2 linked regions of the Synechococcus elongatus PCC 6301 genome follow. The protein of the gene in region 1 interacts with the protein of each later gene in a pairwise test. Links are inferred from orthologs where the notes say so. Each region holds a gene or a part of one and is shown on either strand. Other genes may lie near its edges. The genes, in order: leuS and ligA.

Evidence for each region.
Region 2: the proteins of leuS (region 1) and ligA interact in binary tests that used the Escherichia coli proteins (3 or more experiments, as listed by UniProt). The link is inferred for Synechococcus elongatus PCC 6301 from one-to-one orthologs.

The regions. Positions count from the first base shown.
Region 1 is NC_006576.1:2,314,306-2,327,168, reverse strand. The notes cover bases 5,527-8,704. They hold leuS (leucine--tRNA ligase), read right to left. Parts: upstream 8,326-8,704; coding sequence 5,728-8,325; downstream 5,527-5,727. Other genes in these bases: SYC_RS11510 (gamma-glutamylcyclotransferase family protein), read left to right, coding at 8,335-8,704. Outside these bases: SYC_RS11550 (hypothetical protein), read left to right, coding at 104-487; SYC_RS11545 (hypothetical protein), read left to right, coding at 523-981; aroH (chorismate mutase), read right to left, coding at 1,149-1,541; signal peptide peptidase SppA, read right to left, coding at 1,598-2,410; SYC_RS11530 (DMT family transporter), read left to right, coding at 2,525-3,592; SYC_RS11525 (glycosyltransferase family 4 protein), read left to right, coding at 3,782-4,732; SYC_RS11520 (helix-turn-helix domain-containing protein), read right to left, coding at 4,697-5,458; more of SYC_RS11510, read left to right, coding at 8,705-8,787; SYC_RS11505 (anti-sigma factor family protein), read right to left, coding at 8,788-9,288; SYC_RS11500 (sigma-70 family RNA polymerase sigma factor), read right to left, coding at 9,372-10,028; SYC_RS14065 (hypothetical protein), read left to right, coding at 10,119-10,274; SYC_RS11495 (late competence development ComFB family protein), read right to left, coding at 10,337-10,864; SYC_RS11490 (M23 family metallopeptidase), read right to left, coding at 10,864-11,715; SYC_RS11485 (Hfq-related RNA-binding protein), read right to left, coding at 11,779-11,991; dapF (diaminopimelate epimerase), read left to right, coding at 12,114-12,863.
Region 2 is NC_006576.1:1,344,495-1,351,206, forward strand. Bases 2,419-5,376 are described here. They hold ligA (NAD-dependent DNA ligase LigA), read left to right. Parts: upstream 2,419-2,856; coding sequence 2,857-4,896; downstream 4,897-5,376. Other genes in these bases: hoxE (bidirectional hydrogenase complex protein HoxE), read right to left, coding at 2,419-2,732; SYC_RS06550 (FAD-linked oxidase C-terminal domain-containing protein), read left to right, coding at 4,928-5,376. Outside these bases: SYC_RS06530 (competence/damage-inducible protein A), read left to right, coding at 1-621; SYC_RS06535 (NuoF family protein), read right to left, coding at 631-2,235; more of hoxE, read right to left, coding at 2,235-2,418; more of SYC_RS06550, read left to right, coding at 5,377-6,388; SYC_RS06555 (HepT-like ribonuclease domain-containing protein), read right to left, coding at 6,400-6,712. UniProt on the Escherichia coli protein: DNA ligase that catalyzes the formation of phosphodiester linkages between 5'-phosphoryl and 3'-hydroxyl groups in double-stranded DNA using NAD as a coenzyme and as the energy source for the reaction.

The sequences.
Region 1 (12,863 bases):
CCTCGGCGACCAGAGAGTTTTTGATTTAGGGCGCTAAAAAGCTTGGCACTCACTACTGAAACCCGCTAGAGTTTGGCCTACAAACGTCCAACCCTTCGATCGCATGGCTGCTGTTCCCAGAGTTCGCTCCACTTCCCATCGCGATCGCCCGCCTGTTGCGGTGGCCAAAACGTCGACCGCTGCAGCGGCTCCCTGCCTATGGCTTGAACCCACCCTCAAGCTGACCCTCTTGCTCGCTGTAGCCACATTGCTCAGTACATCGGGTCTGCGCCTGCTACAGTCTGCTTCGACTCGGCTTGAACGGTTACAAGAACTGGATGCAGAACTGCAACTGACGGAAAGACGGGTGCAGATCTTAAAAAACGATTTTGCGCGAGTCTTCTCGACCGCTGAAGCCCGAACCGTGATGCAAGAGCAGGGCAACTGGATTCAGCCGGGTCAGAAACGAATTGTGTGGCAGGAGTCCAGCCCCGAAACCAGTCGTTAGGATGGCGCATAGACCCCCTCTCTGCGTCCTGTTCCATGACTGCGATCGCTCTGCCTCTCGATGATTTAAGCCCCGAGAGTTACGTTGTTTTGGGCTTGGCAACTTGCTTCCTCAAGCAACCGGAGGGGATGCAAGAGCTGACAATTATTGAGCCAATCCCGGCGGCCGCGTTGGGTGCTTTGTTTGCGGGTGTGCCGACGGCCTATCAAACCGCGATCGCCACCACCCTCGCGGATTGGCTAGATCTGACGGATTGGCAACGGCCTAGGGATTGGCCGGAAACCGCGCAGCTCTGCTCCGACTTTCACGAACGCCTTTTGGCCGCGGCCAGAACGTATCGCCGCGACCCACAAACCCGTGAACGCTTGCCTTTGGGCGATCGCTACAGCGATTTCCAATATTCACTGGAACGCAAGCGCATCTTGAATGCAGCGCCGGTGGTGCGTCCTGAAGACAACGTCAAGCAGCACGCCTACACGCATCAAGTCCTATAACACCGCTTTCAGCCTGAGGAGGGGCGATCGCGGCATCTACTGAGATTTTGTCTGAGCGATCGCCTTTGATTGGATCGACTCAAGATTGATCCAACAAGTTTGGATAAACTTTGGGTCAGCAGCGAATCAGGTCTAAGTCATTGCGTGATCAGACCTTAACCTGAGTTCTAGCGATGATTCGCAGACTCAGTGAGTACCCAGTCCGGTCGCAGCACTTGGGCACCCCGCAAGTAGGGATGCTCGATCGGCGGCTGATCTTCGGGGCAGTTGAAATGCAGGAGCAGACGAATACAGCGCTCGAGACTGCCCTCCACATACATTTGCTGCACATCTAGCAGCGGCACATTCTGCCAGCCAGCCCGCTGACGAGCAACAGCAGCCGGAAACATGGCATCGAGGTCGCGAGTGACTGAGAAAGTCAGGCTGACAATATCGTCGGGGTTGAGAGGATTGCGGCGCTCCAGCTCGTCTAAAAGCTCACTGACTGCTTCGCGCATGGCTTCCGCCGTGTTTTCACGAACGGTGGTTGCACCTCGAATCGCTTTGACCCGCCACGACACGGCCTATCCTCCTGGGCAATCATCCCTCCAGAGTATCCCGTGATTCAGTCCAGACCTCAAGGACGGTAGAGCCAGAGCGGTTGGCCAGCGGCCGTCAGTTCAAATTCCAGCCAGTCAAGGCCAGCACCAACCTGCCCCAGCGGTAGCAACCGGCGAGTGAGAGGTTTCGGTTCTTCGATCGGAGCGAGGGTTGCTTTTTCAGGATCGAGTCCCACCAATTCCGCCGCCCAACGCCGAGCATCTTCTTCAGTGCCAAGGCGATCGATCAAGCCTAAACTCAGCGCTTGCTCACCGGTAAAAATTCGGCCATCGGCAAAGCTTTTGACGGTTTCTACGGTCAATTGCCGCGCATCAGCCACGGTTTGAACAAACTGCTGGTAGCTGATGTCGATCAAGTTTTGCAGAATCTCCTTTTCGTTGTCAGTTAGCTCGCGATCGAAGGAGAGGATGTCCTTATAGGGGCCAGACTTGATCACCTTGAAGGAGACGCCAACCCGATCGAGCAGGCGCTCAAGGTTGTTACCGCGCAAAATTACACCAATGCTGCCCGTGATCGTGCCGGGGTTGCTGACGATTTTGTCGGCTCCCATGCCGATGTAGACTCCGCCGGATGCCGAAATATTGCCAAAGCTAGCGATAACTTTGGTCTGATGCTGGCTGCGCAGTCGTTTTAGGGCTTCGTAGATTTCCTGGGAGTCACCGACGGTGCCGCCTGGGCTGTCAATCCGCAGCAGCAGTGCCGGATAGCCCCGTTCCGCCACAGTCTTCAGCGATCGCAACAACCGTTGACGGGTCCCACCGGCGATCGCTCCCGACACTTCGATGCGAGCAATTTGCTTGCGGGCACGACGCGGGAATGGCCAAACCATAGGGAACCCAAGAATGCTGAATTCTTCTGATTGTAGAAAATCCCCGCTAGGAGGGGAGCCGAAACCGGCGATCGCGGCCTTGTTAGAATGAGCGCCGACCTTTCCGCCATTGCTATGCCTGCTGCTGGGCCGCCTGCGCTTGCCAAAACTCCGCTTCTGCTGGCGCCCTTTTTCCTTTGGGGAACGGCCATGGTAGCCATGAAAGGTACGACCGACCACACCACTCCCCTCTTTTTGGCCACCGTGCGACTGTTGCCGGCTGGCATCCTGGTCCTGCTGGCTGCGGCTTGGTTGGGACGGCCCCAACCCCAGGGTTGGCGGGCTTGGGCCTGGATTGGGCTCTTTGGCCTGGTGGATGGCACCCTTTTTCAAGGATTTTTGGCTGAGGGGCTAACCCGCACCGGAGCAGGCATTGGTTCCGTCATGATCGATTCGCAGCCGCTGATCGTGGCGCTGCTGGCCTACTGGCTGTTCGGCGAGCGGATTGGCCTTTGGGGCTGGCTGGGGCTAGCGATCGGTATTGTCGGCATCAGCCTATTGGGGTTGCCTGAGACGTGGTTATTAGCCCTGGGCGATCGCCTCTTACAGGGGCTGCATATTCCCGTCCAGTTGGTTGGCCCCGCGATCGCAGAACTCTGGCCCACCGATCAAAGCTGGCTGAGCGCCCTCTTCAACAACGGTCGCTGGCTGATGTTGCTGGCAGCGCTTTCCATGGCTGTCGGCACCATCCTCAGTCGCTATGTCTCGCGCTGGGCCGACCCAATCGCGGCAACCGGCTGGCACATGATCGCTGGGGCTATTCCTTTGGTCTTGGGCAGCTGGAGCCTCGAAAGCCAACAGTGGCAGCAACTCGGCCTCAGTGACTGGCTGGCCTTGAGCTACGCCACCCTCTTCGGCAGTGCGATCGCCTACGGGCTATTTTTTTACTTTGCCGCCAGCGGCAGCTTGACAAGCCTGAGTGCGCTGACCTTTTTGACGCCGGTCTTTGCACTGTTATTTGGCAATCTCTTCTTGGGTGAAAAGCTGGGCATGATCCAATGGGTCGGGGTCAGCCTTAGCCTGGTCAGTATTTTGCTGATCAGTCAGCGGGATTGGTTGACAGCCCGAGGCTGGAAAACCCGACTCCAGCCCGCTGTTATCGATCCGGCTCTACCTGAAGTCCCCGATCGCTCAGCCCAGTAGCAGCATCCCCAGCTTTTCCTAACCGCGATCGCGCCAGCATCCCTCGGAGGCGTCTCTATGACTGCCCACCGTTTTCTGTTTGTATCAACACCCCGTCGGCCCCTTGGGGTCGGGGCGAGGGGGCGGTGTTGAACTGACCCTGCCCAATTTAGCCAAGGCTCTGACCCCAGCGAGGGGCACCAAGTCAGCGTGCTCGCGCCGGCTGGATCGGTGCTGCCCGATTTGCCGCTGGAAACGGTGCCTGGGACTTGGCAAAGCACGGCTCAAAGTCACGGGCGCGCCACTCCTGCTGAGATTCCTGCTGAGAGTGTTTTAGCCCGGCTCTGGGATCGAGCTCACCAGCAGCAAACCGACTTTGACCTGATCCTCAACTTCGCCTACGACTGGCTACCGCTATATCTGACGCCGTTTTTCAAGATGCCTGTCGCCCATTTGATCAGCATGGGATCCCTATCTGAGGTGATGGATCAGGCGATCGCCACAAGCCTCGATCGCTATCCCGGCAGCATCGCTGTCCACAGTCTGGCTCAGGCAGCAACCTTTCCCTTTGGCGATCGCTGCCTTTGTATCGGCAATGCCCTTGACCTAGCAGCCTATGGGTTTAACCCAGAGCCAGAGCCGGTCTTGGGCTGGGTAGGACGGATTGCACCAGAAAAGGGCCTAGAAGATGCCATTCAAGCCGCTCAACAGGCTGGCCTCCCGTTGCGGGTCTGGGGTGCCCTGACTGAACCCGACTATTGGCAACGACTCCAACAGCAGTTTGGCGATCGGGCCGTCAGCTATCAGGGCTTCGTCAGTACCGATGAGTTGCAACGTGGCTTGGGCCGCTGCCAAGGCCTGTTAATGACCCCAAAATGGGTGGAAGCCTTTGGCAACGTCGCCATTGAAGCCCTCGCCTGTGGCGTACCAGTGATAGCCTATGCCCGCGGCGGACCCTTGGAAATTATTGAGCAGGGCAAGAGTGGCTGGCTGGTAGAACCCGATCAACAGGCTGCTCTCGTCAACGCAATTGGGCAACTGTCTAGCCTCGATCGCGCTTACTGTCGAGCCCAAGCCGAAGCACGGTTTTCCTTGGCTGCGATGGGTCAACGTCTAGAAGCGTGGCTACTCCCCCTCTTGTCCCGAGCCCGAGGCTTCTAGTTGCGATCGCATTTCGGCATCGGGCAGTAGCGCCAGCAATTGCCCAGCCGTGACGGGGACTTCAATCACTTCGCTGAGGGCAGCCGCCAAGGCAACGCATTCAACCTCAATTTGGCGATCGGTCAATTCAGCTTGCCCTTCAAAAACCTTCCGCAGCAGGGCACTCCGATCAGCATCGGTACTGGGGAGGGCAGCAATCAGAGCATCGGTCAGCTCACTCAAGGTCTTGCGGGATTCCCGCGCCTGATCCGCCAAGAGGGTCCGCAGGTAACGCCCAAACCAAGGCACCAAATACTCGCGGGACTCATCTCCCTGCACATGCTCAAGGCTAGCTTCAAGGCGATCAAGCGCTCCCCGAATGGAGCTGATCAGCTCATGGGGTGGAACAGACCGCTGCTCGAGTTCTGGCTGGGTAAAGGTTTCATCCCCACTCAGAGTAGCGTCTAGCTGCTCTAGAGAGAGTTCAGCCAGCCGCGCTAGCCTTCGCATTAGGCCCCAACGAATTTCCCAAGGATCAATTTCCCCCGATTCATATTTGTTGATCAGGGTAGGCGAGACACCTAGTAACCGCGATAGCTTACGCTTCGAGAGGTTCTCAGGAGCAGGCAGCATATCTGCGAAAGGGCGCAGCGAGCGGCCTGCTAGGTTAGCGCGGATTTGTTGAACGAGGCGAGCAAGTCGCAAAGCTCGCTGCTGACTATCAATCTCGAAATTGCTCGAAGGCATCAACAACCGGCCAGGAAGAGTTTACAACCGTTCAATAATAATTCTCTCTAGGCAAGTTGGACAGTATTTAGGGCTAAAAAAGTACTAGATAGGGAAATCATCTTTTGTTTAGAAAGAGTGGCTTTTAAAATTTCCCAGCTTTGAGAATGATACGACACCAGGCACACCAGAGACCCTGCATTTAAACTCTGGGATCACTCGGTTGAAATCCTAGAGATAGGAGCCCAACTAAGGACTCCAGAACTCATAGTTGTCTCTTTAGTGCTGATTTAGGGTGAAGCGATTACAAAATTGACCAACTTGCCTGGAACAACGATCACTTTGCGGATTGTTTGACCGTCCAGCCAGCGTTGGGCAATCTCAGAATTCTTTGCCAACTGTTGGAGCTGATCGCGGTCGGCAGAGGCAGGTACGGTGATTGTGCCCCGCGTTTTACCCATAATTTGAATCACCAAAGGAATTTCATCGACGATGAGTGCCGATTCATCCAAGACGGGCCAGCCTTCAAGGTGCACCGATCGCTCGCCACCCAGCTGCTGCCAAAGTTCCTCGGCAATGTGAGGGGCAAAGGGTGCCAGCAGTAGTACTAATGTCTGCACGCCTTTCAGATAGGCCGGACTCCCAGGCATGGGTGCATCGTTAAGTGCATTGGTCAGCTTCATCAGCTCCGCAATCGCCGTATTGAGCTGATAATCTTCTTCCAGATCCTCAGTGAACGCTTGGATCGCCGTATGCACAGCGCGGCGCAGATCCTTTTCGGCCTTATCGTCTGCTGCGGTCGTTGCTTCGACTTGGCTGGCTGTTTGCACCAGACGCCAAACCCGGTTTAAGAAGCGGAATTGACCTTCAACATCGGCATCATCCCACTCCAAATCCTTCTCGGGCGGCGCTTTGAAGAGGATGAACATTCGCGCCGTATCGGCGCCATAGCGATCGAGGACTCGGGCTGGATCGACGCCGTTGTACTTCGACTTCGACATTTTCTCGAAGAAAACTTCGAGGCGATCGCCTGTATCAGGATCGACCGGCTGACTGGGATCGCTAATGCGATCGCTGGGCACGTACTTACCGGTCTTGGGATTTTTGTAGGTCAACCCCTGCACCATCCCTTGGGTCAGCAGCCGCTTAAATGGCTCATCGAAGCTGAGGAGGCCGCGATCGCGCAGCACTTTAGTGAAGAAGCGCGAGTAGAGCAGGTGCAGAATTGCATGCTCAATGCCGCCAACGTACTGATCCACCGGCAACCAGTCGTTGACCTTGTCCTTGGTGAAGGCAATTTCTGGATTGCTGGCGTCGCTGTAGCGAAGGTAGTACCAAGACGAACACATGAAGGTGTCCATCGTGTCGGTTTCGCGCCGCGCTGGTTTGCCACAACTTGGGCAAGTGGTCGTCACCCAATCTTCCAGTTGCGCTAGTGGCGAAGGGCCACGCCCGCTAAACTGCACCGAGTCAGGGAGCTGCACCGGCAGATCGGCTGCTGCCACAGGGCCGCAGTCGGGGCAATGGACAATCGGAATCGGGCAGCCCCAGTAGCGCTGACGGGAGATCAGCCAATCACGCAGGCGATATTGCACATGGGCTTGGCCCCAGCCTTGTTCTTCGGCAAAGGCGATGATCTTGGCTTTCGCTTCAGTTGAAGACAGACCATCGAACTGGCCGGAGTTGACCATCACACCCGCTTCAGTGAAGGGAGCCGGCCAAGGTTCCGCGATCGCGCCTTCTGTCGGTTGAATCACCGGCTGCACTGGCAGGCCATACCGCTGGGCGAAGGCAAAGTCGCGACTGTCGTGGGCAGGAACACCCATTACGGCACCCGTGCCGTACTCAACCAAAACGTAGTCGGCAATCCAGATCGGCACCGCCTGGCCCGTAAACGGATTAGTGACGAAGCCGCCCGTGGGCACGCCGCGTTTGGGGCGATCTTCTGCTGTCCGCTCTAGTTCGCTGGTTTGGCTGACTTCCGCTGCAAAGGCTGCCACTGCAGTTTGCTGTTCTGGCGTCGTTACCTGTGTCACCAACGGATGTTCCGGCGCCAGCACCACGTAGCTGACGCCGTAGACCGTATCGGGACGGGTCGTAAAGACTTTGACGCGATCGCTGGAATTGACGATCGGAAATTCCAGATAGGCACCGGTGGACTTCCCAATCCAGTTGGCCTGCATCAAGCGCACGCGCTCCGGCCAGCCAGTCAGCTGATCGAGGTCTTGCAGCAGCTCCTCGGCGTAGTCCGTGATTTTCAGGAACCATTGCTTGAGCTGGCGGCGCTCCACTTTGGCACCCGATCGCCACGATCGCCCCTCACTATCGACCTGCTCATTCGCCAACACAGTCTGATCAATCGGGTCCCAGTTAACCGTGGCTTCCTTCTGATAGGCCAGCCCCGCCTCAAAAAACTGCAGGAACAACCATTGCGTCCAGCGGTAGTAGTCCGGCGAGCAAGTCGTGACCTCGCGATCCCAGTCGTAGGACAATCCCAACTGCTTCAGTTGCTCGCGCATCTGCGCGACATTCTGATAAGTCCAATCGGCGGGTTGAACACCGCGATCGATCGCTGCATTCTCAGCGGGTAGACCGAAGGCATCCCAACCCATCGCATGCAGCACTCGGAAGCCTTGCCGGCGTTTGACCCGCGCGATCGCATCTGTGATGGTGTAGTTGCGCACATGGCCCATGTGCAAGTTCCCCGAAGGATAGGGGAACATCGACAGGGCATAAAACTTGGGGCGATCGTCCGCTTCGGGAGTGCGATCGAGCTGCGCAGCGGCCCAGGACTGTTGCCACTTCGTTTCAATTGCCTGGGGATCGTAGCGGCTGTCCACCGAAACTCCTTGGTATTCTTGCGAGCGTGAATTGGCACCATTTTGCATTTTCGCACAATGCCTCAGCAGTCCTCTCCAGCACCGCTCTCGGTCTTCGTCTACGGCACGCTGCAGCCAGGTCAGCATTACTATCAAGTGCTCAATCTGGAGCCATGGCTCGTTGCAGCCGTCCCCGCTCAAGTACCGGGGAGGGTCTATGCACTGCCAGCGGGCTATCCGGCCCTCACTGAAGAAGAGGGTTGGGTACGGGGCGTGCTTCTGCAGTTGCGATCGCCGGACCTCTTGGATCGACTCGATGATCTAGAAGGCTATGCTCCCAATCGCGATCGCAGTCTCAATCTTTATCAGCGCTGCTGGGAACCGGTCTACGACCTTCAGCAACAGCCACTCGGGGAAGCTTGGCTCTACCGCATGGCAATCGCAGAAGTGACACGTCAGGGGGGAATCGCTGTAGCAGATGGCTACTGGAGCGCAGCAATTCAGGCCGAACTCTGGGGCCAGAGCCTGTGATTAGCGGCGGCTGGCCGGCAGAAATGCAGCCGGTTTGACCCGATTGTTGGGATTGCGGGGCAGTTCGATCACCGGTTCATCCAGCGCCAAGAAAAGCGGCTCACCCGTAGGATAAGGAGCCATCACCGGATCGCGATTGGTAGCGGTACGAACACTGAATTCAGGCACTAAAGAATTACCGACTGCCACTGCTACCATCGCCGCCAAACCAGTCGGAATGGCCCAACGTTGCCAGCGGCGACGACGGACTCGGGGATCAGCAAAGACAGCCGCCGCGATCGCTTCGGCACTGCGATCGCTACTGATCACAGCCGATCGCTGCCGCGACCAGACCTGCTGCAGCTTTCGCAGTTGGGCAAAGGTGGCTTGAGCATCCGCATCTTCTGCGAGCCACTGCTCAACCTGTTTCCGTTCAGTAGCCGTGACAGCATTGTCGAGATAGGCGCTCAACAGTTCAAAACATGGCTCTGAGGTCCGTTCGAAGGATCGTTGCTCAGACACAGGCGTCAACCTCTGGGTTTGCGTTCACAGCTTTTAGCCCTAATTCCTATCCTAAACAGGACGACAAGGAAGTTTAGGGCTTCTTAGAAGAGTTTTAGATAACCGCTGAGTTGGTCTTGGAGACGCTGGCGGGCGCGGGCGATGCGAGATTTCACAGTCCCGAGAGAAACCCCCGTTGCGGCAGCAATCTCTTCGTAGGCCAAGCCTTCGATTTCGCGCAGCACGATCGTGGTGCGGAAACTTTCAGGCAACCCCGCGATCGCTCGCCGCAATTCGTTGTAGAACTCTTGTTTTTCCAACTCCTCGTCTGGGCCTGCCTGCTCGGTTGGCAGTTCCCAATCCAGCTGATCGTTGCCGATTAGGCGGGGGGCATCCAGCGAGAGGGCCGGCTGGCGACGCTTGCGCCGCCGCAGCTCGTCGTAGAACAAGTTAGTGACAATGCGGCTGAGCCAGCCTTTGAAGCTGCGAGGTTCCTGCAGATTTTTGAGATTGCGATAGACGCGAATCCAGACTTCCTGCACCAGATCAGCCCGATCTTCCCAGTCGGGCGCTAGGTGATAGATCAGGCGCTCCACGTGGTTTTGGTAGCGCCGCACCAGCTCCGTAAACGCAAGGCGATCGCTGGGCTGTTTTTGGCAGCGCAGCACCAGTTCATCGAGCGGAAGCTGATCAGCGGAGAGGGGCAAGCGAGAACCTGTAGCCTCGGAATTAGACCAAGTACAGGGAACAGATGCAGTCATGAACTCAGACGCCTGTCAATTGCAGCTTTTGACGACTCTGGGCTGCAAAAGTTCCCTGTCATGGGGTCATCCTGCCATGTTGCTGCGGGGTTGAGCGATGCCTCAGAGCCAGTCTATGGGCAGTCCCTTAAACGGGAAGGCGCGATCGCTCGGCTTAGTCAATCCGCTTGGCATCTGCCCTGGACTGGCAACAGTAGCCGATCGCGGTGCCACTGGGATGTGGGCTGGGCAACCAAGAGGTTCTAGCTCACCCAGACAGGAGTTAGAGCTAGTGAGATAGTTGTCGGTACAGGAAAAAGGCAGGCAGGCTAATCGTCGGGAGCCAGCATCTGCAACAGCGGTGCCACTTGCAGGAGTAGTGGCTGGCGATCGCGACCGACCTCTGTACTTGGCCCCGACGATCGCAAACCAAAACCCAAGGAGATAGCTTCGCTAACCCGTGCTGCAATCAGAGCTTGATACTGCTGCAGGCCCAGCTGGCGGAGGGTTTGAGCCTGATCGAGGCTGGTGGCGTAAAGCGGCGGCAAGCGATTGAGGGCGTGGACGACGATCGCAGGCAGATCAAGGGTGACTTCCTCGCGCAACTCAAAGGCACTCACTTGAGCGATCGCTTCTGAGAAAACCAGCTCTTCCATCAGGTTGAATAGCTGCTGCCGAGGCACCACGATCACTTCGCCGCTGCGCAGAGCACTAATCAAACGGCGCAAGGCCAACTGCTGCAGTTCCGACAGCGCCGTTGCTTGATCGCAGACTTGGTTGACGCTGGCTTCGAGGGCTGGCGTCAGAAAGCCCAGACGCAGAGCTTCATCCACGCACTGTTCTAAGGCGATCGTCATCAGTTCAGTCCTCGCTGTAACCATGGTGTGGGATCTACCGATTCACCCAGCACATAAAAGCCCCAGTGCAGGTGCGGGCCCGTAAAAGCGCCCGTATTGCCTACGGTGCCAATGACGTCGCCGGCCTGGACAAACTGGCCTTCGCGAACGTTGATGCGGTTGAGGTGAATCAGAATGCTGGCAATGCCCTGACCATGGTCAATACCGATCGTGTTGCCATGGACTTCAAAGCCCTGTTGCTCGTAGCCGACCAAGGCGATCCGGCCAGCCGCAGGCGCTCGCACTGGAGTTCCGGTGGCATCGGCGTAGTCAAGACCGCGATGGAAGTAGTCTTCAGCAAACACGCCGTTGTAGTAGCGGCGCACGCCATAGCCCGTGGAGATGCGACCAGGGGCTGGGCGGCGCAAGGGGCCAGTCCAGAATAGTTCCGGCGTAATCAGTGCCTTGAAGGCATCAACACGATCGAACTCGAAGTCTGTGCCCAAGTCGGACTTACCAGGCGGCAGCCAGATCCGCTGCACCGGAAAACTGCGGCGTGCCACTTCGATCGGGATGCGGCGCGCTTGGGTCGCTCCTTGCACCGTTAGTAAATAGCCGCCGGTTTTCAGAACAGGTGTTGTCGGAATTAGGGCGCGATACTGGCCTGCACCGATCCCAAATACAGGAATTGTGCGGGGGCCAAAGCGCACTTGAGGCGGCGTTTCAGCCGAGGACTGGATGCTGACTTGCAGGGTTTCGCCCTGTCGCGGTGCCAGCGGCGTCACGGTTGCCGTCAGCACGTCGGTGGGCTGAACAATCACTGGTGTGAGCGCCACCACTGAGAGAAATGAGGGGAGCAGAGGACGCAGCATGATGGAGTTCCCGATCGCGTAAGCCAGCAGTGATTTCGCGAAGACTGAGTCGGGCGATCGCCTCTAGAGGAGGGGTCGCAGCGACACGAGCGCCGCTCGCCACAGGATCACCGTTTCTTCTTGAGGGGTTTTGAGGCAGAGGCAGTCTGGGTCTTGCCAGAGCAGCCGCGCCTGCCAGATATCACCGCTGTTGAGTTTGACTTCTAGAAATACCTGCTCGCGAATGTATTGCTGTAGAAGTCGAACACTGGGCAGGCTGGTATCGAGCAAGGCCACAGAAATTGTAGGGAGCGCTAGCGACCGCAGCTTAGCACCCTGACCCCACCTCTGCAGCGATTGCAGCAAATCCAAGGCCACGATCGCCGTAGGATCGAGACCGTGGTTTGTCCCCAGCAGTTATGTCTCTGCAGTTCGCGAAATATCACGGTCTTGGCAATGATTTCATCCTGGTGGACAACCGCGAGTCTGGGGAACCAAGGCTAACCCCGGAGCAAGCAGTGCAGGTCTGCGATCGCAACTTTGGGGTCGGTGCGGACGGCGTCATTTTTGCGCTGCCCGGCAGCGGCGACAGCGACTATGTCATGCGGATCTTTAACTCTGACGGTTCAGAACCGGAGATGTGCGGCAACGGCATCCGCTGTTTGGCCAAATTTTTGAGCGAGCTGGATGGCGGGGCTCAATCCCGCTATCGCATTGCTACCGGTGCTGGCTTGATTGTGCCAACGCTAACCGAGACTGGCTTAGTCACTGTCGATATGGGGCCGGCTTACCTCAAACCAGTTGAAATCCCGACGACGCTGACAGGTACTGGCGATCGTGTCGTCGAAGCAGACTTGGAAGTAGGCGATCGCCCTTGGAAGGTCACAACCGTCAGCATGGGTAACCCCCACTGCATTACCTTCGTCGAGGATGTTGCGGCCGTTCCCTTAGCGGAGATCGGGCCACTGTTTGAGCATCATCCTGTCTTTCCCCAGCGCACCAATACTGAGTTTGTCGAGGTTGTCCGGCCCGACTACCTGAAGATGCGCGTCTGGGAGCGAGGGGCTGGCGCAACCCTAGCCTGTGGAACCGGAGCTTGTGCCACCTTGGTCGCGGCTGTCCTGACCGGTCGGAGCGATCGCCAAGCGACGGTGGAACTTCCGGGCGGG
Region 2 (6,712 bases), 970 kb from region 1 along the record:
CCCTACGCTAACAACGGCGAGGTGAAGTTACGGATCACGGCAGCCGCAGCCTCTGAAGCAGAAGGGGTAGCCCTGATTGCGCCGATCGAGCAAGAACTGCGGGCGATCGCAGGACGAGATTGCTACGGTGCTGACAACGACAGCTTGGCTTCGGTGGTCGGTGCGCTCCTGCACGATCGCGGTCAGACTTTGGCCGTCGCAGAATCCTGTACCGGCGGTGGTTTGGGTCAGTTGATCACGACAATTCCCGGCAGCTCCCAATGGTTTTGGGGCGGTGTGATCGCCTACGACAACCGTGTGAAACAATCGCTCCTCAATGTCTCAGCGGAAACTTTGGCTGAAGCAGGGGCGGTCAGCGCAGTCGTCGCAGAACAGATGGCGATCGGCATCCAGCAGCGCCTAGGGACGACCTGGGGCGTTTCCATCACCGGCATTGCGGGGCCGGATGGTGGCACGGAAACGAAGCCGGTGGGATTGGTCTACATCGGTATTGCAGGCCCAACAGGTTGCTTCGGCGTTGAACGGCGCTGGGGCGCTGAGCGCGGGCGTGACTGGGTCCGGCGCCTGAGTGCGGGTGAAGCACTCGATCAACTGCGGCGATCGCTGCTGAATTTGACCTAAATCGATCGCCTAATGAGTCAGTGCGATCGCCCGTTCTGGAATCAGGCGTGACTCGTACTCCTGACGGAACCAGCGCAGCGTACTAAGAATTGGGTTGGGAGCAGACATTCCCAAGCCACAGAGACTGGTGTCTTTGACCAAATAGCAAAGGTCTTCGAGCTGTTGGAGATCGATCGCGGTGCCTTGACCGCTAGATAACTTCCCGAGGAGCTCATGCAGTTGCACTGTGCCTGCCCGACAGGGAATGCATTTGCCACAGCTTTCGGAGCGGCAAAATTCCATGTAGAAGCGGGCGATCGCCACCATATCGGTGTTCTCGTCCATGACTACCATGCCGCCGGAACCCATCATTGATCCCAGTTGTATGAGTGAGTCGTAGTCGACCGGTGTATCCAATTGCGCTAAAGGAATGCAGCCGCCGGAAGGCCCGCCGGTTTGCACCGCTTTCACAGGGCTTTCGGGAATACCCATGCCATCGACGATCGATCGCAGCGGAATGCCCATCGGCACTTCAATCAGGCCGTTGTTGCGCAGCTTACCAGTCAATGCAAAAACTTTCGTCCCCTTGCTGGTCGGCGTGCCGATCGCCGCAAACCAGTCAGCGCTTTGCTCCACAATCGGGGCAATATTGGCAAAGGTTTCGACGTTATTGATCAGCGTTGGATGACCCCAGAGGCCCGACTCTGCCGGATAAGGCGGACGCACCCGAGGCACACCGCGCTCCCCTTGAATTGAGTGAATCAGCGCCGTTTCTTCGCCGCAGACAAAGGCACCCGCACCGATCCGCACCTCGAGATCAAAGCTGAAGCGGCTATCCAAGACACTGTTGCCCAGCAGCCCACGGCGGCGGGCTTGGCGAATGGCTTGATTGAGTCGTGCGATCGCTAGTGGATATTCCGCCCGCACGTAAAGGTAGCCAAAGTTCGCACCCACCGCATAGGCCGCGATCGCCATGCCCTCGATGACTTGATGGGGGTCGCTCTCTAGGACGCTGCGATCCATAAAAGCGCCGGGGTCGCCCTCATCGCCGTTGCAAACCACAAACTTGCGATCGCTGGGCATTTTGGCGACGGTCGCCCATTTCAAGCCGGTGGGATAGCCGCCACCGCCGCGCCCGCGCAGCCCACTAAGGCGAATAATCTCGGCGACTTCTGTTGGTGTTAAGTCAAAGATGGTGTGCATCAAAGCCCGATAGCCGCCCGCTGCCAGATAGCTTTCGAGGCGATCGGGATTGATCAAGCCGCTGTGGCGATTGACGATTTTCAGTTGTTGGCTAAAGAAGGGCTGAGCCTGATCAACTTCGGGTAGATCCATCGCTGCACCTTGAGCCGCCGCAACGAGATCCGCTGCCTGATCAGGACGGATGTCACTGTAGAGGCGATCGCTGGGATCACACTGCACCAGTGGCCCCGCACCACAGAGTCCCAAGCAACCGACGCTGACAGCCTCGCAGCGATCGCCCAAATTTTGATCGGCGATCGTCTGCTGTACTGCTTTAAAAACGGCCTCAGCACCGTTGGCACGACAACCCGTGGCTGTACAACAGCGCAGACGAATCGGCTTCTGGCAAGTCAGTTCCTCGTTAGCCAAACGCCCCAAATCTTCCCAATCCATCAGTGCGCCTCCTGCTGCCAAGCTTGGACTTGTTGCCAGACCGCTTCAGATTCTTGGCGGCCTTGAATATCACCGTCATAGACCACGACGGGGGCAATTCCGCAGGCACCCACACAGCGCACGGTTCCGAGGGAAACCGATCCATCATTGGTGGTTTCGCCTTCGCGAATGCCTAGCTCCGCTATTAGGCAGTCGAGAATGGCTTGCGACCCTTTGACATAGCAGGCCGTGCCTAGGCAGACATGGCAGCGGTGGCGACCGGAAGGATTGAGCTGGAACAGGTGATAGAAGCTAGCCACGCCGTAGACCTTGCTGCGGGGTAAGGCGAGTTGCTCAGCTACCCATTGCAGGAGCTCGCGATCGAGATAACCGTAGAGCGACTGGGCTTCATGCAGAATTTCAATCAGGGCATCTGCTTGGGCCGCTTGCCGCTTGATAGCTAGCTCTAGGCGACGACGACGAGGATCGACACTGGGTGTCGTTTCAGAAGTAGCCATAGTCTGAACTCAGCGCCCTTCTCTCTGTGCTTAGCCTTGCGATCGCGGATTTGAGCCAGCCTTTAGAGATTTCCCCGTTTTCAAGGGGGACGAGATACTGAACGAGGGACAACGACAGCACGCCATGACCGCTTCTCAGACGGGCCCGACCACCACCGCGATCGCCCAGCGCGCCAGCGAATTGCGACAGCTGTTGCAGCAGGCCAGCTATGCCTACTACGTCCTCGATCAGCCGGTGATGGAAGATGCGGTCTACGATCGCCTCTATCGGGAGTTGCAAGATCTAGAGCAGCAACACCCCAGCCTGATTACGCCCGACAGCCCCACGCAGCGCGTGGGTGAGCAACCGGCAACTGGTTTCGAGAGTGTCCAGCATCGGATTCCGCTCTACAGTCTCGAAAATGCTTTTGATGCTGAAGAGTTACGGTCTTGGGATCAGCGCTGGCGTAAACTCGCGCCCGATGTTCCGGCTGATGCAGGCTACGTCTGTGAACTGAAAATTGATGGAGCCGCGATCGCTCTCAGCTACGAAAACGGTCTGCTGGTGCGGGGTGCAACTCGGGGCGACGGCACCCGTGGCGAAGAAATCACAGCGAATCTACGCACGATTAAAAGCATTCCACTGCGGCTCCAAACCGACCAACCGCCCGAGTGGTTAGAAGTGCGGGGCGAAGCTTTTCTGTCTCTGACTCGCTTTAAGCAACTCAACACCGAACGGGAGAAGCATGGTGAGGCTCTTTTTGCCAACCCGCGTAACGCCGCCGCCGGAACCTTACGCCAACTGGATCCTCGCATTGTCGCCGAACGTCAGCTCGACTTTTTTGCCTACTCGATTCAAGGGCCTAATGACTGGGCAAACCTTGACCAAGCCGCCAGCCTCGATTGTCTTCAGAGTCTGGGCTTTCGAGTCGAACCGCACCGCCAAACCTGCCCAACGCTAGCAGAAGTGGAGCAGTACTTCAGCGATTGGGATGCCCGCCGCCGCGACCTGCCCTATCTCACCGATGGCGTGGTTGTGAAACTGCAATCACGCCGCCTGCAAGACGAGCTGGGCTTCACCCAGAAATTTCCACGCTGGGCGATCGCCCTCAAATATCCAGCCGACGAAGCGCCGACCCAACTGCAGCACGTCACTGTCCAAGTTGGGCGAACGGGAGCACTGACGCCTGTGGCTGAATTTTCTCCCGTTGCATTGGCGGGAACCACCGTCAGCCGCGCCACCCTCCACAACGCCGATCGCTTGCGGGAACTCGACTTACACATTGGCGACACGATCGTGGTGCGCAAGGCGGGCGAAATCATTCCCGAAGTCGTGCGCGTCCTCACTGACCTGCGGCCGGCCGATGCTAAACCTGTCGTGCTGCCGGAGAAGTGTCCTGAATGTGGCCAGCCGGTGCAACGGCCTGAAGAAGAAGCCGTCACCCGCTGCGTTAACTCAACCTGTCCTGCGATCGTGCGGGGGGCACTGACCCATTGGGCCAGCCGGGATGCCCTCGACATCGAAGGTCTAGGCGAAAAGCTCGTCGATCAACTGGTCAGCAAAGGACTCGTCAACGCGATCGCCGACCTCTATCGACTGGATGCTCCGCTCCTCGCCAGTCTGGAGCGCTTTGGTGAAAAGTCGGCACAGAATTTGGTTCAGGCGATCGCAAAGTCACGCCAGCAACCTTGGTCGCGAGTGCTCTACGGTCTCGGGATTCGTCATGTGGGATCCGTCAACGCCAAAAATCTGGCAGCCACTTTCACCTCAGCTGAGGCTCTCGCGCAAGCAACACCGGACGAACTGGCCGCTGTCTATGGCATTGGCAGCGAAATCGCCGACGCGGTTCACCAGTGGTTCACCGTTGCCACGAATCAAAATCTGATTGCAGCGCTAGAGCAAGCTGGGCTGCAACTACATGGGGAAGCAGCGAGCCCGCGATCGCAAGCTTTGGCCGGTCAAACCTTTGTCCTGACTGGCACGCTGCCGACCCTGAGCCGAAACGAAGCCAAAGCCTTGATTGAAGCGGCGGGCGGCAAAGTCTCGGGCTCCGTCAGCAAGAAAACCAGCTATGTTGTCGCCGGCGAAGAAGCGGGAAGCAAGCTGGAAAAAGCGATCGCCCTCAACATTCCCCAACTCAACGAAACACAACTGCTGGACTTGCTTGCCCAAGCAGAGGGGTAGCATAGGCAACAGTTCGTCTGTGTCCCAGCCCATGACCGCCGTTGCTGCCCCCAATTGGACTGCGATCGCCCAAGCTTTTCGGGAAGTCCTGGGTCGAGAGCAAGTCGTTGAGCGGCGCGAAGAATTACTGGTTTATGAATGTGATGGACTGACCAATCATCGCCAAATTCCACCGCTTGTTGTTCTGCCACGTAGCACCGAAGAAGTTGCCGCTGCTGTCCGTCTTTGCAATCAGTTTGATCTCTCATTCGTGGCGCGGGGCGCAGGGACTGGCCTCTCAGGTGGTGCACTACCGGTTGAAGATTCGGTGCTGATTGTCACTGCACGGATGCGTCAGATTTTAGAGATTGACTACGACAACCTGCGCGTTCGCGTTCAACCCGGTGTGATCAATAGCTGGGTGACGCAGGCAACGACGGGGGCTGGTTTTTTCTATGCACCTGATCCCTCCAGCCAAAGCGTTTGCTCCATTGGCGGCAATGTCGCTGAAAATTCTGGCGGAGTACATTGCCTCAAGCACGGTGTCACCAATAACCACGTCCTAGGGCTGACACTGGTGCTGCCGGATGCCTCCGTGATTCAAGTCGGCGGCGCGATCGCAGATCTACCCGGCTACGACCTCTGCGGCATTTTTGTCGGTTCAGAGGGCACGCTCGGAATCGCCACCGAAGTGACGCTACGACTACAACCACTCCCGCAATCCGTTCAGGTACTGCTTGCCGATTTCAGCAGCATTGAAGCAGCCGGGGCTGCTGTCTCGGGCATCATCGCAGCGGGAATTTTGCCGGCGGGTTTAGAGCTGATGGATAACTTCAGCATCAATGCCGTTGAAGATGTGGTGAAAAGTGATTGTTATCCCCGCGATGCGGCTGCCATTCTGCTAGCAGAGTTAGATGGTCGCGCTTCGGAAGTTGCGCAGCAAATTCGCGATGTGGAAGCAGTTTGCCGACAACATGGAGCCCGATCGATCGCGATCGCAACGGATGCTGAAGATCGGCTACGACTTTGGAAAGGACGTAAGGCTGCATTCGCTGCTGTCGGACGGATTAGCCCGAGTTACTACGTGCAAGACGGTGTAATTCCGCGATCGACACTGCCCTTTGTTCTGCATGAAATTGAGCAGTTAGGCCAAAAACATGGCTACCGTGTCGCCAACGTTTTCCATGCAGGTGATGGTAATTTACATCCGCTAATTCTCTACGATCGCAATGATCCAGGTGCTTTAGAGCGTGTTGAAGCCCTTGGGGGTGAAATCCTCAAGCTCTGTGTCAACGTTGGCGGCAGTATCTCGGGTGAGCATGGCATTGGTGCCGATAAGCGCTGCTATATGCCCGCCATGTTCAGCTCCGAAGATCTTGAAACGATGCAATGGCTACGTCATGCCTTCGATCCGCTGGAACGCGCCAATCCCACTAAGGTTTTCCCAACTCCCCGCACTTGTGGTGAACGAGGATCAGTTAATAGTATTCCAGTCGGAGTTGAGCTTTATTAAGAGCTGGAATTTCAGTCACGGTAGTCCATCACAATCAATGCCAAAAGCTGGGGAATATTAGACTTCACAACCTCCCAGATCAAAGCAAGATCAACTTGATTATAGTCATGAATTAGCTTGTCGCGCATCCCAGCTATCTGTTTCCAAGGAGTTTCAGGATTACTCTCCCGAAACTCGCGGGAGAGCCGCTTCACGACTTCTCCGATCACAGTGAGTTCATATAAAGTAGCGAGATGAGTACGCTTATCTGCTAAAAATTCAGCTTGATCCATATCTTGAGTTAATTCAAGAATGGTTTGACAGGCATTAGCAATATCTAACAAG